Regions from separate parts of the Sulfitobacter sp. SBS6 genome, predicted to be linked through region 3. Evidence: riboswitches for the same ligand, from Rfam matches in the RefSeq annotation. Region 3 holds a riboswitch; each other region holds the start of a gene.

Region 1 (5,516 bases), on a different contig from region 3:
GCGCAGGGCGGACAACCACGGGGTGCGGCCCAGTTCAACGGCATGGCGCACGGTGATGCGATCTGCGGTATCGGCGTGTTGTTCGACCAGGGCCAGCCGCTGCGCGATATCGCGCTGGCGCATCTTTGCAAGCGGTGCGCCGTCCAGATCGACCCGCCCGCGCGAGGGTTTCTGAATACCGGCAAGCATATGCAGCAACGTGGATTTGCCGGACCCGTTCGGCCCGATCAGCCCCAGCTTTTCGCCCGGCCGCAAGGACAGGGACACATCATTGACGATGGCGCGGTTGCGCACCCGCCAGCCCAGTTCGTGACAGGACAGAATCATGGCGACGTCCTTTTGCCAATCAGGATCAGTGCAAAGACGGGCGCGCCGACCAAAGCGGTCACCACTCCGATGGGCAGCACTTGGCCCGGTACAATCACCCGCGAAACCACATCGGCAAAGACCAGAAACACCGCCCCCGCCAGTGCGGAAGCAGGCACAAGGATCGCATGACGGTGCCCCACGACGATGCGCATGGCATGGGGGATCACCAGCCCGACAAAGCCGATCGCCCCCACCACCGAGACCATCACCGCCGTGACCAACGCCGCCGTGCCGATCAGCAGCAGTTGCACGCGGCGCACCGGAATGCCCAAGGACGCGGCGCTGTCGCTGCCGAAGGTAAAGGCATCCAGCGCGCGGGCGTGCCACAGGCAGGCCAGCAGACCGATCATCGCAGCGGGCAGGGCGCTCAGTACATCAGGCCAGCGCACGCCCGACATATTCCCCAAAAGCCAGAACATGATGGCACGGGCCTGTTCGGCATTGGCTGATTTCGTGATCATCAGCGCGGTCAGGGCGTTGAACATCTGGCTGCCCGCGATACCGGCCAGCACGATCACGCCCGCGGCCCGCAGGCCCACACCGCCCCCTGCCGCCTGCGCCAGTAAGGCGACAAAGGCAAAGGCCACCAGCGCCCCGCTGAACGCACCGATAGACAGCGAAATGGCACCACCCCCCAGCCCGAGGATGGTTACCGCAACAGCACCCGTGGACGCCCCCGCAGAGATACCCAGCAGATAGGGATCCGCCAGCGCATTGCGCAGCAGTGCTTGCAACACGACGCCCGACAGTGCCAGACCGGCGCCACAGCACATTGCCACCACGGCCCGCGCCATGCGGTAGTTCCACACGATGCCCTCGTCGATCTTGTCCACCGCATAGCCCGCGTTCAGCGCCTTGTTGGCCAGCACCTTCAGCACCACCAGCGGCGGGATAGAGACCTCGCCGATGGCCGCACCAAACAGCAATGCGGCCAGCAGCACCGGCGGGATGATCACCCACCAGTGCCACTGCGGCCTGCGCATCACAGAGCGGTCGATTGCGGTCATTCGGCCAGATCGAAACCGGACAGCGCGTCAGCCATCGTTTCCAGCGCATAGATCGCACGCACGGTCGGGTCCATCGCATGGGCGTCCATGGTGATGATGCGGCCCTCTTTCACCGCGGTCATCTCGCGGGCGACGGGGTCGTTCATCAGGAAGGCGCGCTTTTTCTCGATGTCATCCGCAGGGAAGCGGCGGCGGTCCATTTTGGCGAGCACGATGAAGGTCGGGTCGGATTTCGCCAGAGTCTCCCAGCCGACCAGCGGCCATTCCTCGGCCGAGGTCACGACGTTTTCGACGCCAAGCTTGTCCATCATATAGGCGGGCACACCCTGTTGACCTGCGACATAAGGGTCCGCCGCCATCTCGGACGACGAGAACCAGAACAGCGCCGAGGTGCCTTGGGGCAGGTTCAGCGATTTGGCTTTCTCGACCGCCTTTGCCTCGCGCGATTGCAGGTCTGCCAGCAGCGTGGCACCGGCGTCTTGCGCGTTGTAGATCAGGGCGAGCTCTTCGATGCTGGTATACAGCTGCTGGGTCGTGAACAGTTCAGATCGCGTGCCGTCCGCGCCGACAGAATTATCCTTGGCCGCGCAATCGGTGGGCATCACATAGGTCGGCACGCCCACCTCGTGAAAGCTGTCGCGGGTGCCGACCATACCTTCGGGGCCGACGTGCCATTCATACATCACGGTGACCAGATCGGGGCGTTTGCCCAACACGCTTTCAAAGCTGGGGTCGTTGTCCGCCAGCCGTTCAATCGCATCGTTTGTCTCTTTGAACTCTGGCAAAACGGGGCTGAACCAGACAGAGGTTCCCGCGATCCGGTCCTGCTGGCCCAGCAGATACAGGATCTCTGTCGTGGATTGCCCGATGGTGACGGTGGTCTGGGGTGCCGCGTCAAAGGTGAGCGTATGGCCGCAGTTGTCGATGGTCAGCGGATAGTCTGTCTCTGCGCCAAGCGCGGTGCTGCCCGCAAGGCTCGCAATCAGGGTCAGGCTGGAAAAAAATGGTTTCATATCAAGGGCTCCGGTTGGTCCGATGCCGGGGTCTTTGAATAGAAAGAGAAGGGGCCAGCCAAATGGCGCGCGGGCGCATTTTGGTCTGCGCGTAAGGTAAGATCCGGTCCCATCATCATCCTCTCCCGAGCAACCCCGCCCGGTGTTTCAGGTTCAGTGTCGGCAGGTCTCCTGACTGACGGATCGCGGCTGTCCCCGCCTTCCCGGACCTTTAGGCCCAGTGGCATGATGGAGGTAGCTCACCGTCTACAGTTGCGGGGGCAGTTCCGGTTCATCCACACCAAAGCGCGGATGGCGAATTCCCTATTATTTCCCGAAGGAAACCGACCCAGTTTCGATGACAGTTGTCCGCCCACCCGTCAAGTTGCGTTTTTGCGGTCGTCATCGCGGGACAAAGGCAAATAACGCAGGCCACGGTTCCGCAGAACGGGCGAGAGGCAAATAACAAACGGATGGAAAACCAAGTGGCAGCCCGTAGGGGAGTCGAACCCCTCTTTTCAGGTTGAAAACCTGACGTCCTAACCGATAGACGAACGGGCCACTTAACTTGTGAGCGCTTCTTTAGGCAAAGCCATCGGCGGGCGCAAGTGCAAGCCGCATCAGAAAGCGGGGAAATACGGCAAAAAAATCACATCTTCTGATGCCGTATTCCAAGGGGCGTATGGCGAGGGGGGATCGTCGCGTGAAACGCGCGCCGCGCTCGGGATGCGGGCGCGCGTTTCCCTTAGATTTCCCAGTGAAAACCCGTCGCTTTTTCGGAGACGGTCCAGAGTTTCTCCATCACGGGTTTGTCGTAGGCATGGGGGTTCAGCGTGCCTTTGCCAACGGGCCCTCCGGTTTGCATCCATCCGGTCGGGCCATAAAGCGCACGCTGCGCCAACCCGTCTTCGGTCGCGCACATGACTTCGGGGTAGGCGCCTTTTTCGGCGGATTGCACCATTGGCGTCTTGCTCATCATCCACCAGGTGACCCGTGTGAAAAGCCCGCCGCTTGTGCTGATCAGCGAGGTCGCCGACGCGCCGGGGTGGCAGACATACACCTCAACGCGGCTGTCGGTGGCTTTCAGCCGGTCCTGAAGCTCATAGGCAAACATCATCTGCGCCAGCTTGCTTTGGCTGTAGACCGCGTTGGCGCTATAGTTCTTGTCCCAGTTCATGTCGTCGAACTGGATCGTCTTGATCCCCATGTTGTACCCGAGGCTGGACACCACAACGATCCGGCCCGCACTTTCCTGAATGCGATCAAACAGCATCCCGCACAGCAGGAAGTGTCCGTAGTGGTTGGTGCCAAGCTGGCTTTCGAACCCGTCAACGGTCAGCTGCTGTTTTGGCACCTGCGCGATGGCAGCGTTGCAGATCAGCGCGTCAATCCGGGGAACGGTGCGTTTCACCTCTTCAGCCGCGGCGCGCACGCTGGCCAGATCAGACAGATCCATCCGCACAAAGCTCACCTCGGCGTTGGGACCGAACGTGTCCTTGAGCGTTTTGACCGCTGCGATGGATTTGTCGGCGTTGCGGTTCAGCATGACGACTTTTGCCCCCTTGGACAGCAGGATGCGCGTGGCCTGAAAGCCCGCACCGGCCGTCGTGCCGGTGATGAGATATGTTTTCTCCTTGAGCGATCCAAGGCGATCAGGTGTCCAGCCTTTGGGTCCGAAAGTCGTGTCCTTCATCGTCATGTTCCTTTTCGATGTCAGCGCGGCAGCGATGCGCGCTGTGTTTGATGTTGAAGGGTAAATAGCTCTCGGCTGTCCCTCAAAACAGGCGAGATCGTCGCGAATACTTGCCTGATTGTATCACGCGCTTGCGAAAGGCGGATGTGACGCAGTAGATTGCCCTCATGAGCAAAGACCAGATCAGACAGCTAATCCGGAACAACGCGACCCAAGAGGGGCTGACGGGAACCGGCATTGACGGGGTGCGCCTGTTTCGGGCCACGCAGGCGATTCCGTGCGTGCCGGCGGTCTATGAACCCAGCGTTATTGCTATCGTCAGCGGGGCGAAAGAGGCCGTACTGGACGGGCACAGGTACATCTATGACGACAGCCGATATATGTGCTGCCCGATGTCGATGCCGGTGAAGGCCGGCACGCCGACCGCCTCTGCCGAAAGCCCGCTCTACGGGGTTATCATTTCGCTCGATAAGCGGATGATGACAGAACTGTCGATGGAGATGGAAAATACCGGCAATGTGATTCCCGAGGTCAAAGGCGGTTTGCGCGCGCAGGGGATCAGGCTGGCCGCATGGGATGATGCCTTTGCCGACGCGCTGCTGCGTTTGCTGCAATTGGGTGGCAATCCGGCAGATACGGCGATCCTTGGCGAGGCACGGCTGCGCGAGCTTTATTACGCGATCCTAAAGGGGGAGGCAGGGAGTTTTGCCAGACAGGCCTTCGGCGCGGGCAATGCGATTGCACGGTCGATCGCGCATGTATCCTCTCACCTGGACGCGCCGATCTCTATTGATGATATGGCGTCCCGCGCCGGGATGAGCCGCGCCGCCTTTCACCGCAAGTTCAAGCAGGTGACGACGATGGCCCCGATCCAGTTTGTCAAATCCATGCGGCTCAACAATGCGGCGATGAAGATCGCAGGCGGCATGTCGGTGAACGAGGCGGCGGTCGATGTGGGATACGTCAGCCCGTCGCAATTCAGTCGCGAGTTCAGGCGGATGTACGGGCAATCACCGCGCCAATGGGGGGATGCCCAGCAGTTTCCGGTTGAAATGGGCCAATAAGGGGCTGCCATCGCCCGTGCGTTGGCAACCCCTTTTCACAAGTCTGGTGCTATGATCAGACGTCTACAACCACCTTGCCGATGGCCTGCCCGCTGGTCAGGCGGTCATAGGCCCCGCCCACCGTATCAAGGTCGAATCTCTGGTCATCAAGCAAGGGCTTCAGCGCCCCTGCGTCCACAATCTCTGCCAGTTTGGTGAGGATCTCCCCGTGCTTTTCACGGCCTTGGTTGGCAAGCATTGGAAGCAGCATAAAGATGATATGCAGCGACAGCCCTTTGAAGTGCGCAGGGGACAGGTCGATTTCCAGCAGCCCAACGGTCGACGCGATATGGGCGTTCAGTGCGGCGGCCTCGAACGAGTTTGTCATGTTGGCACCGCCCACGGTGTCAAA
Region 2 (5,516 bases), on a different contig from region 3:
GTCTCATCGTGGGACTCCTCACATCATATGTGTCGGGCGTCCCCGTGATCACAGGCGGGGTGGCTAGACGTTTCCATAAACCTGATTGAAATTATAGGGTATGTCAATCCGACAGTTTTAGTCGGAATACTTTGGGCGCCTTTTTGTTTGTCTGAGTCGTGCAAAAGAATACCCCCCGCAGCACGGGGCGGCGGGGGGTATAAGGCGCTTTGACCGGCAAAGCACAAACGTCGGTTCGGGTTGCGTTATTGCGTCTTCATCTCGGCGCGCAGGCCGCGGAAGATTGCGTAGCACAGGAACAGCAGCACCACAGTAAAGGGCAATCCGGTCGAGATAACCATCGACTGAAGCGACTTTAGCCCGCCTGCAGACAGCAGCAATACGATCGCTACGGCACCTTCGAAGATGCACCAGAACACGCGCTGTGGCGCAGGTGCGTCGACCTTGCCGCCTGCCGTGATCGTATCGATCACCAGCGAGCCGGAGTCAGACGAGGTCACGAAGAACACGATGACCAAGACGATCCCGATCAGCGATGTGATCCCGGCGAGCGGAAGCGCATCCAGCATGGCGAACAGCTGGCGTGGCAGCTCTGCCTCTTGCGCGGCGGTGTAGCCGTCGCTGATCACCTGATCGATTGCCATGCCACCAAAGACGCTCATCCACAGGACGCAAACGAGGCTCGGGATCAGCAGGACGCAGGTCAGGAACTCACGTACGGAACGGCCACGGCTGACGCGGGCGATGAACATGCCGACGAAAGGGGACCAGCTGATCCACCATGCCCAGTAGAACGATGTCCAGCCCTGCATAAAGTTGACGTCTTCACGGCCGATCGGATTGGACAGACCTGGCAGATATTCCACATAGGCCAGCAGCGATGACCCGAAGGTCGACAGGATCGCCAGCGTCGGTCCGACCAACAGCACGAAGGCCAGCAGCAAGAACGCCAGACCCATGTTGATCTCTGACAGGACTTTGACCCCGCCATCAAGGCCGCGCAGCACGGATACGGTCGCAATCGCGGTGATGCCGGTGATCAGCAGAACCTGAGTTGTTGGACCAACCGCCAGACCAAAGAGCTCGTTCAAGCCCGCGTTGGCTTGCGTGGCACCCAGACCAAGCGATGTCGCCAGACCAAAGAGCGTTGCAAATACGGCGAGAATGTCGATCACGTGACCGGGCCAGCCCCAGACGCGTTCCCCCAGGATCGGGTAAAAGGCAGAGCGGATGGTCAGGGGAAGACCCTTGTTATAGCTGAACAGCGCCAGCGCCAGACCAACAACGGCATAGATCGCCCAAGGGTGCAGGCCCCAGTGGTAGATCGTGGCCGCCATACCCAAACGCACCGCTTCGGCCTGATCGCCCGCTGCCGCGCCCAAAGGTGCCCAATCGGTGCGCAGGCCGTCTTCGCCAACAGCTGTGCCACCCATGGAGCTCGAGAAATGCGATAGCGGTTCAGAGACGCCATAGAACATCAGACCGATGCCCATGCCCGCCGCGAACAGCATCGAGAACCATCCAAGGTAGGTATAGTCGGGGCTTGCTTCGGCCCCGCCAAGACGCACACGGCCCAAAGGCGTGACGATCAGGAACAGGCAGAACAGCACAAAAATGTTGCCGGCAGAGATAAAGAACCAGTCAAAGCCCTTTGTCACCGACGAAAACAGCCATGTGAACAGCGCGCCAGACTGTTCGGGCAGCGCGAGTGTATAGAATACAAAGGCAACAATACACACACCCGAGATCGCGAAGACCGGGTTGTGAATGTCGAAGCCGAAGGGCCCCACGCTGCCTTCTTTGTTGTCTTGGCCGATCTCGTAATCCGTGTCGATTACGGCAGCGGCCCCGTCGGGTGTCGGGATACCCGGCGACGTTTCATCTGTCATTAGATGCTCTCCATTTTATGTATTTGCGACTAATCATAGCGCAACTCCGACAAAACGACCACCGCTGCGCGGGAATTAAGTAAATGAATATCATGGCTTAGCCCCCGGATGCGGGCTTGACGCCCCGTTTGCGGGTCGCGGGCTATGCGTTTTTTCCGTGGTTTACCGCGAATCCCCTCTTTGGATTCGGGTGAAACACCGGGGCGGATCCGCGTGCCTCAACGCCCAAGCCCGTCTGAACGGAGGGGGCAACCGCACCGCGGGATAGCGCCCTATCCCAAAAGATATGCCGTCCTATCCGTCCATGGCCCCGACCCACCTGCTTGCGCAAATGAAAGCGCGGGCGTCTGCGGTCACCATGGTCCCATGACAAATTTTTTCATCATGGGGGATGATATGAAAGTTACTTGCACACTACCAATTATCGCAACCGCGGCACTTCTGGCCGCTACCACTGTCAGCGCCGAAGGGTTCAGCCTGTCCGGTGCGCGCTCTGCCATGCAAAGCGACATCTCGTTCAACGTCATGCAATCCGCAGGGCAGGGTCAGATCAAGCTGCGCCATAAGGTCCAGCCCAAAGCGCAGGTCCGGTCCAAAACCGTGAGCAGCCGCAGCCGGTCTTTCCAAGAGCTCAGCGGGGTCAGCACGGCCGCGGACCTCAAAAGCCTCATCGCTTGGGCCGAGGCGGGTCCGAAGGGCTATGACGCCGTGCAATACGGGGCCAAACGGCTGCCGCCACAGCGTCCGACGCAAATGACCATCGGCGAAATCTACCGCTGGATCGACCGCACGCCGGGCCAACCGCATGCCATCGGTCGATACCAGTTCATTCCATCCACGCTGCGCAGTCTGGTGCGGCAGGCGGGGCTAAGCAAGAATGACCGCTTTACCTCGGCGGTTCAGGACGGGCTGGCGGATATCCTTTTGGTCGACGCGGGGTTTAACGCCTTCAAGAAGGGCAAGATCAGCCGCCACCGCTTTATGGAAAACCTCGCACGTATCTGGGCCGGTTTCCCGACCTCTAACGGGCGGTCCTATTATCACGGCTATGCAGGCAACAAGGCCGTCATCTCGTGGAACGAGTTCGACGCCGTGATGAAGAAGATTTTCGCAACCAAACGCGGCTGACCCCCGCGTTAGGGCTTGTTCCGGGCGGACAGCCGTGGCCCAATGGCCGGGTCTGGTGTCCGCCTCGCGGAAGAATCGGGAAGCTGGTGAAACTCCGGCACGTGCCCAACGCTGTAATGGGGATGGTTTGCGCATAGGCCACTGGAATATTCCGGGAAGGCGCGCGGACCAGACGACCCTAAGTCAGAAGACCGGCCAGACAGTACAGCTTGCCCCGCATGGACAGCGGGATTGGCGCTTAAACGTATTGTTGGGGACTGAACAATGCCGATACCCTCTGCGCTGGCACCCGCCGCGCCTTTTTCAGATGCTGAACGCGACGCCGTCTACAAGGCGATCTTTACCCGCCGCGATGTACGCGATCAGTTTTTACCCGATCCACTGGCCGAGGATGTGTTGCACCGCATACTGACCGCCGCGCATCACGCACCGTCCGTCGGGTTGTCACAGCCGTGGAATTTCATCGTCATCCGCGATCAGGCCGCACGCGATCAGGTCTGGCAAGCCTTCAACCGCGCCAACGAGGAAGCCGCCCAGATGTTCGAGGGCGACCGCCAGACAAGCTACAGGTCGCTGAAGCTCGAAGGTATCCGCAAGGCGCCGGTCAATATCTGCGTGACCTGTGACCGCAGCCGTGGCGGCAAGGTCGTGCTGGGGCGCACCCATAATCAAAGCATGGATCTTTACAGCACCGTCTGCGCGATCCAGAACCTCTGGCTTGCCGCCCGCGCCGAGGGCATCGGGATGGGCTGGGTCAGCGTGTTCCGCGATGCCGATCTGCGTGACCTGCTGAATATCCCCGACCGGATAGAGATCGTCGGCTACCTCTGTCTGGGCCACGTGGACGAGCTTTACCAGACGCCCGAACTTGAGGTGAAAGGCTGGAGCAAACGGCTCCCCGTGGACGAGATGATCTTTGATGGTACGTGGCAGGGCGACCCTTAGTCACTGCCCGTCCCGCTCACGTTGCCACCTCCCGCAATGCGAGTATTTTGCGCGGTCAGCGGAACTATGCCGGTTCCCTGACGTTGCCTTTGTGAAGCCAGTGCATCCCGCGTCTGGCACGCAAAGAGGAAGTATTCAAAATGGGCGGTATCATTTATCTCGTTGGTCTTGTGGTCGTGGTTATGGCGGTGCTGTCGCTGGTCGGCTTGGCGTAATCAAACGCCGGGGAGGCATTTACATGAACACGACACTTACTGAAAAAACTGCCGATGGATCCTATGTCGACTGGCCCGCAATTTTCGCGGGCACTGTTGTCGCTGTGGCGATCGGCCTCTTGCTGACCACCTTCGGCGCGGCACTTGGCCTGTCGTCGATCACGCTGGACGGAACTGACAATTCATCGACGCTTGAACTGGTGCTGACCGCGCTGTGGATGGTGATCACGCTCGTCGCCTCCTATCTGGCCGGTGGTTATATCGCGGGCCGCATGCGCCGCCGCGTCGAAAGCGCTACGGATGATGAAGTCACTGCACGTGACGGGATCAACGGTCTGGTTGTTTGGGGCCTCGGCTCTGTGATCTCCGCCGTGATGCTATCAAGCGCGTTGAGCTTTGCAGCCAATACCGCGGGCAATGTTGCTGCGGGTGCAGGCAAAGCGGCTGGTACGGTCGTCGAAGCTGCGGGCTCTGCCGTGGGAGGTGCTGCCTCCGGGCTGGCCGATGCGGCGGGTGCTGCAATCCCGGATGAGGCCAAGAATGATCCGACAGATTACCTGTCGAACCAGCTTTTGCGCCCCAATCAGGTCGACCCGCTTACAGCCGATCCCGAGCAATTGGCAGAGCAGACCGCCAGCATCGTCGCGAATATCTACCGCACGGGTGAGGTGAGCGAGGAAGACCGGACCTATCTTGCCGGCGCTGTTGCCGCACGCACCGATCTGACCCAGGCTCAGGCGAAAGAGCGTGTGGACCAGATCGTGACCCAGGCACAGGAAGCGCGTCAGGAAGTCGAAGACGCTGTAGCCGCTGCCAAGGCCGAGGCTGAACAAGCCGCAGCAGAGGCGAAAGAAGCAGCGGTTGAGGCTGCGCAAACCGCGCGTAACGCCGGTATCCTGACCGCCTTTGTGCTGGCCGCCGCGTCGCTGATTGCCGGTGTGGCATCTGTTGCAGGGTCGGTCCATGGGGGCCGCCACCGCGATCAGGGCCGTCTGTTTGCCGGTCTGACATATCGCGGCTAAATTGCTTCACGTGAAAATCGAAACCCCGGCGGCGCAAGCGGTCGGGGTTTTCTTCTGCCATCGTGATTCGGGATGTTCCGGGGCAGGGGGCGCTGCGACGACTTCAGGCGCAGCCATGGCACATGCAAAAACCGCGACGCTAAATAAATAAGGCATCAGGGCAAAGCGATATGTTTAAAGGGGGGATCTGGTGCTGAAGGGGAGGATTGAACTCCCGACCTCGTCATTACCAATGACGCGCTCTACCACTGAGCTACTCCAGCACTGTGGGCGGGTGATTAGACCCATTCGCAATATGGTGCAAGCGTAATCTGGAC
Region 3 (5,516 bases):
TGACCGGCCCCGGTTTCGCCCCTCCGATTGTGGTGACGGGCGACCCGTTCCGGTTCATCGTGACCGAACAACTGGCGCAGGTAGAACGGGCGGCGCAGGCGATCCTGATTGAACCGGAGGGGCGCAATACCGCCCCTGCGATCCTTGCCGCGGCGCTGTATATTGCGCGCAGTGACGCGCAAGCGCTGATGCTGGTCGCGCCGTCGGATCATGTGATCCCCGACTGCGACGCTTTTGCCCAGACCGTGCAAGCCGCGGTGCCGCGCGCGCAGGCCGGTGATCTGGTGACCTTTGGCATCACGCCTACGCGGGCCGAAACGGGTTATGGCTATCTTGAGCTGGCCGAGGGGGCGAATGCGAGCGCTCAAACCCCGCAACCCCTTGCGCGCTTTGTCGAAAAGCCGGATCGCGCACAGGCGCAGGGGATGTTGCAGGCGGGGAATTTTCTGTGGAATGCCGGGATCTTCCTGTTCACCGCGCAGACGATAATTGCGGCCTATCAGACCCACGCGCCCGAGATGCTTCGCGCGGTGCGCGCATCGCTTGACGGGGCGACCTCTGATCTGGGGCTGACCCGTCTCGCACCCGAGGCTTGGGGGCAAGCCGATGATATCTCTATCGATTATGCTATCATGGAGAAGGCGGATAACCTCGCGGTGATGCCGTTCGCCGCCGGATGGTCCGATCTGGGCGGTTGGGATGCGGTCTGGCTGGAAAGCGGGCCTGACGCGGCGGGGAATGTCTGTTCGGACAATGCCACCGCGATTGACTGTGCGGGCACGCTGCTGCGATCGGAAACCGACGGGTTGCAGCTGGTCGGCATCGGGCTGGACAATATCATCGCCGTCGCCATGGGGGACGCGGTGCTGGTGGCGGATAAATCGCAAGCGCAGCGGGTGAAGGAAGCGGTTGATGCGCTTAAGCAACGGGATGCCAGCCAAGCGGTCCAACTGCCGCGCGATTACCGCCCGTGGGGCTGGTATGAAAGCCTTGTGATCGGCGGGCGGTTTCAGGTGAAACGCATCGTGGTGAACCCCGGTGCAGCCCTGAGCTTGCAAAGCCATCACCACCGGTCGGAACATTGGATCGTGGTCGAAGGCACCGCGAAAGTAACTGTGGACGACACCGTGAAACTGATCAGCGAGAACCAGTCAGTCTACATCCCGCTCGGGTCCGTGCACCGGATGGAGAACCCAGGAAAACTGCCCATGGTTCTGATCGAGGTGCAGACCGGCAGCTATTTTGGCGAAGATGATATTATCCGCTACGAGGATGTCTATGCGCGGGGGTAAGGCTTCGTCTGCCTTGGCAACGAAAAAAGCGCCCCCCTCTAGGGGCGCTTTCGCTGTTTCAGGCTTTGCGTCGGATCAGCTGCGCGACAGGACGCTGGCGGGGCGCGCTTTGGCCAGACCGCTGGTGATAAACCCTGCAAGCACTGCTTTGATCAGGTCGCCGGGAATGAACACGGTCACCAGCGCGGCGGATTCCAGCAGCGATTTATCCAGCGCGATCGACAGGCCGATGATCCCGAAGATATAAAGCACGACGATCCCGCCGATGACCGAAGCAACCGCCGCAACGATGGTCAGCGAGGGCCCGTACCATTTTTCGACGATCAGGCCGGTGACGAAAGCCGCCACGGGGAAGCCGATCAGGAAGCCCGAGGACGGCAGCATGAAGGCACCCAGCCCACCGTTGCCACCGGCCAGAAGCGGCAGCCCCAAAGCGACCAGCAGCAAGAAGAGCAGCACGGCCAGCGCGCCGCGTTTGGCCCCCAGCACGGTCCCGCAAAGCATGATGCCCAAGCTTTGCGCCGTGATTGGCACGCCGAAGCCAAGCGAGAATTTCGGGATCAACGCAAGTGCTGCAATCAGGGCAGCGAACAGCGCAACGAGGGTCAGGTTACGTTCCATAACAAAGGGTCCTTTGCGTAAATTTGACGGCATGTATCCCCGCGATCACAAAATTAAGCAAGCGTCGTGATCGTGACCAAAGGTCAGCGCGGGTGTTATGCAACCGGTGCGGCACAGGCCAGCAGGGCGGACACGTCCAGATGGGTTTCCATATGGTCGGCCAGCGCGTCGAGCGTATCTTCCACGGTCTGACTGTAGGAGGTCGGCCCGGCCCTCAGCCCCAGTTGCGCCAACCAGGCACTGCGGAAACTGTCGTTGGTAAAGAGCCCGTGCAGATAGGTGCCGGTGATCTTGCCATCGCGCGACCCTGCCCCGTCGGGGATGCCGTTGATATGCGCAAAGGGCGTGGCGCAATCGGCCCCCACCGTCTGTCCGATGTGGATTTCATAGCCGTCGATCTGCGTGCCCGTTGCGGCATGGTCGGCGGTGACGCGGGTCAGGGTCTTATCCGGGGCCATACGGGTTTCGACATCCAGCAGGCCCAGCCCCTCTTCGCGGCCCGCAGGTCCCTCGAAGCCCTGCGGATCCTCGATAAACCGGCCCAGCATCTGGTAGCCGCCGCAGATTCCCAGCACCGCGCCGCCGCGCCGCACATGGGCATAAAGGTCGATGTCCCAGCCTTGGGCGCGCAGGAAAGCCAGATCGCCGCGGGTGGATTTCGTGCCCGGCAGGATCACCAGATCGGCGTCGGCGGGCAACGGCGTGCCGGGAGGGACCATGGTCAGCCGCACCGAGGGCTCTGCCGCCAGCGGGTCGAGGTCGTCGAAGTTCGAGATGCGCGAGAGCATGGGGCAGACGATGTGGAACCCCCCGTCAGAGGGCGCGCGCGACAGGTCCACCGCGTCTTCGGCGGGCAGCAGGTGCGCGTTGGCAAACCACGGCAATGTGCCGAACCCCGTCCAGCCGGTGCGGCGTTCAATCTCGCGGTAGCCGTCGTCAAAAAGGCTGACATCGCCGCGGAACTTGTTGACCAGAAAGCCGGTGATCATCGCCGCGTCCTGCGGGTCCATCACCACTTGGGTGCCGACGATCTGGGCGATGACGCCACCACGGTTGATGTCTCCGGCCAATACAACGGGTACACCTGCGGCGCGAGCAAAGCCCATATTGGCAAGGTCGTTCTGGCGCAGGTTCACCTCTGCCGGGCTGCCGGCGCCTTCGACGATGATCAGATCGGCGCTTTGCCCGAGGATTCCGAAGCTTTGAAGCACGGGGGTCATCAGCCCTGCGCGGGCCTTGCTGAAGTCACGCGCTTGCAGGGTGCTATGGCGCTGCCCCTGCACGATCACCTGCGACCCGCTGTCGGTTTCGGGCTTCAGCAGGATGGGGTTCATATGCACCGACAGGGGCCGCCCGCAGGCAATCGCTTGCAGAGCTTGGGCGCGGCCGATCTCTCCGCCGTCCTCGGTGACGGCGGCGTTGTTCGACATGTTCTGCGGCTTGAACGGTGCGACGGAAAGCCCCCGACGCGTGGCCGCGCGGCACAGGCCCGCCACCAGCATGGATTTCCCCACATTCGATCCGGTGCCCTGGATCATGATGGCGCGGGTGGGCATGGCGGGACCTCGTGTTTTTTGTGCAGCCCTTGGTGTCAGCCTGCGGTGATCCCGTCAAGCATCCGCGGGTGCCCCCTGCGCATTGGTCGCCCGCGGGAAAATCGGCGCAAAGCGGGTTTGGCCCCTGCGTTATGACAGGCGCAGCTTGACAGGGGCGGGCAAATGACCAATGCAGGGCGTATGTTGGTTCCTGTCCCAGACAGGCGAAGAGGGAACGCGATACGCATTGATCCAGCCTTGGGTCAGCGCCAAGCGCAGCCGCCCCCGCGACCGTGACCGGAGAGAGCTTTCAACCACTGGCCCGCAGGCTGGGAAGGTGAAGGTTCGCAAGGCAAGCTGCCTTAGATCCGCAAGCCGGGAGACCTGCCAGCATAGTTTGTAACGGGCGAACGGGGTGTTTCGCGACTGGCCTAGAACGCTGTTCGCATGTCGTTCGCTGCTGGCGATCCCCCTTGGCCCATCGACGTATGAGGCAAGATATGACCACCACGGATCAACCGGTCACCGTCACCATCTGCACCACCTGTCGCGCAGGTCAGATCACCGCCGAGGACGCGCCGCGCCCTGGGCAACAGCTGTTTGACGCGCTGTCGGGGCATCTGCCCGACGGTGTGCACCTGCGCGGAGCCGAATGTCTGTCGGCCTGTTCGCGGGGCTGTTCGATGGTCCTGTCGGGTGGCCCGTCGCGCTGGACTTATGTGTACGGCGATCTCGACACGGACGCGCATTTGTCCGATATCGTGAAGGGCGTCACTGCCTATGGCCAGACCTCTGATGGCGTGGTGCCCTGGCGCGAACGCCCCGTGGTCTTCCGCAAACAATCCATCGCCCGCATTCCCCCACAGGAGCCTACCGAATGACCAACCTTACCAAAATTCCCGTTACCGTGATCACCGGCTTTCTGGGCGCTGGCAAAACCACCTTTATCCGTCACCTGATGGAGAACGCGGGCTCCAAGCGTCTGGCCGTGCTGGTCAATGAATTCGGCACCGCCGGTGTGGATGGCGACATCCTGAAATCCTGCGCGATTGACAATTGCCCCGCCGAGAACATCGTCGAGCTGGCAAACGGCTGTATCTGCTGCACCGTGGCCGATGACTTTATCCCCACCATCGAAGCGCTGATGGCCCTGCCTGAAACGCCTGATCATATCCTGATCGAGACGTCGGGGCTGGCGCTGCCCAAACCCTTGCTCAAGGCGTTTGACTGGCCAGCGATCCGGTCGCGCATCACCGTGGACGGCGTGATTACGCTTGCCGATGCCGAAGCCGTGGTCAGCGGGCAGTTCGCCCCCGATCTGGAGGCCGTGGCCGCGCAGCGCGATGCCGATGACAGTCTGGACCACGAAACGCCTTTGTCCGAAGTCTTTGAGGACCAGATCGCCTGCGCCGACATCGTGCTGCTGTCCAAGGCCGATCTGGCGGGCCCCGACGGCGTCGAGGCTGCGCGCAAGGTGATCGAGGCGCATGCGCCGCGCAAGCTGCCGATCATTCCGATGACCGAAGGCGTGATCGACCCGCGCGTTGTACTGGGTCTGGAAGCTGCCGCCGAAGATGACATCGACGCGCGCCCCAGCCACCACGACGGGCATGACGATCACGAACATGACGACTTTGAAAGCGTTGTGATCGACATGGGCGAAGTCGCCGATGTCGCCACGCTTGAGGCCGCCGTGTTGCGCTTGGCGCGCGAGCAGAAAATCCTGCGCGTCAAAGGCTATATCGCTGTTCAGGACAAACCGATGCGTCTGCTTGTGCAGGCCGTGGGCGAACGCGTGCGCAGCCAGTTCGACCGCCCTTGGGGGGACATGCCGCGCCGCAGCCAGCTGGTTGTGATCGCAGAGCATGATCACGTGAACGAAGCCGCGATCCGCGCGGTGCTGGAGGGCTAAGCCGCCATGCATGTCGTCTTTCGCGAAAGCCACGGACTGGACCAAAGCGATCTGCCCCAAGACCTGGGGCAGACGCCGGCGGATCTGGTGGTGCTGTCCTTTTCGGACAGTGATCTGGGGGCTTTCGCGGCAGGCTGGCATCGTGCGGAAGGGGGC

What was found. A riboswitch is a leader RNA that binds a small molecule or an ion and turns the genes downstream of it on or off. The one in region 3 is predicted to bind cobalamin.
Region 1: linked by a shared signal. The riboswitch ahead of ACNQ62_RS06815 (ABC transporter substrate-binding protein) and the one ahead of ACNQ62_RS12750 (DUF1636 family protein) in region 3 are both predicted to bind cobalamin.
Region 2: linked by a shared signal. The riboswitch ahead of bluB (5,6-dimethylbenzimidazole synthase) and the one ahead of ACNQ62_RS12750 (DUF1636 family protein) in region 3 are both predicted to bind cobalamin.

What each region holds. Positions count from the first base shown of each region.
Region 1 is NZ_JBLWBA010000005.1:693,655-699,170, reverse strand. It holds gene ACNQ62_RS06825 (ABC transporter ATP-binding protein) at 1-327, opposite strand, end outside; gene ACNQ62_RS06820 (FecCD family ABC transporter permease) at 324-1,352, opposite strand; gene ACNQ62_RS06815 (ABC transporter substrate-binding protein) at 1,373-2,389, opposite strand; cobalamin riboswitch at 2,533-2,732, opposite strand; tRNA gene ACNQ62_RS06810 (tRNA-Glu) at 2,855-2,929, opposite strand; gene ACNQ62_RS06805 (SDR family oxidoreductase) at 3,114-4,061, opposite strand; gene ACNQ62_RS06800 (AraC family transcriptional regulator) at 4,229-5,125, shown strand; gene ACNQ62_RS06795 (zinc-dependent alcohol dehydrogenase family protein) at 5,181-5,516, opposite strand, start outside.
Region 2 is NZ_JBLWBA010000005.1:1,130,298-1,135,813, reverse strand. It holds gene ACNQ62_RS08835 (BCCT family transporter) at 246-1,889, opposite strand; gene ACNQ62_RS08830 (hypothetical protein) at 2,256-3,017, shown strand; cobalamin riboswitch at 3,054-3,232, shown strand; gene bluB (5,6-dimethylbenzimidazole synthase) at 3,282-3,962, shown strand; gene ACNQ62_RS08820 (hypothetical protein) at 4,201-5,199, shown strand; tRNA gene ACNQ62_RS08815 (tRNA-Thr) at 5,388-5,462, opposite strand.
Region 3 is NZ_JBLWBA010000006.1:756,057-761,572, forward strand. It holds gene ACNQ62_RS12735 (mannose-1-phosphate guanylyltransferase/mannose-6-phosphate isomerase) at 1-1,292, shown strand, start outside; gene ACNQ62_RS12740 (biotin transporter BioY) at 1,368-1,913, opposite strand; gene ACNQ62_RS12745 (cobyric acid synthase) at 2,009-3,469, opposite strand; cobalamin riboswitch at 3,637-3,855, shown strand; gene ACNQ62_RS12750 (DUF1636 family protein) at 3,949-4,329, shown strand; gene cobW (cobalamin biosynthesis protein CobW) at 4,326-5,360, shown strand; gene cobN (cobaltochelatase subunit CobN) at 5,367-5,516, shown strand, end outside.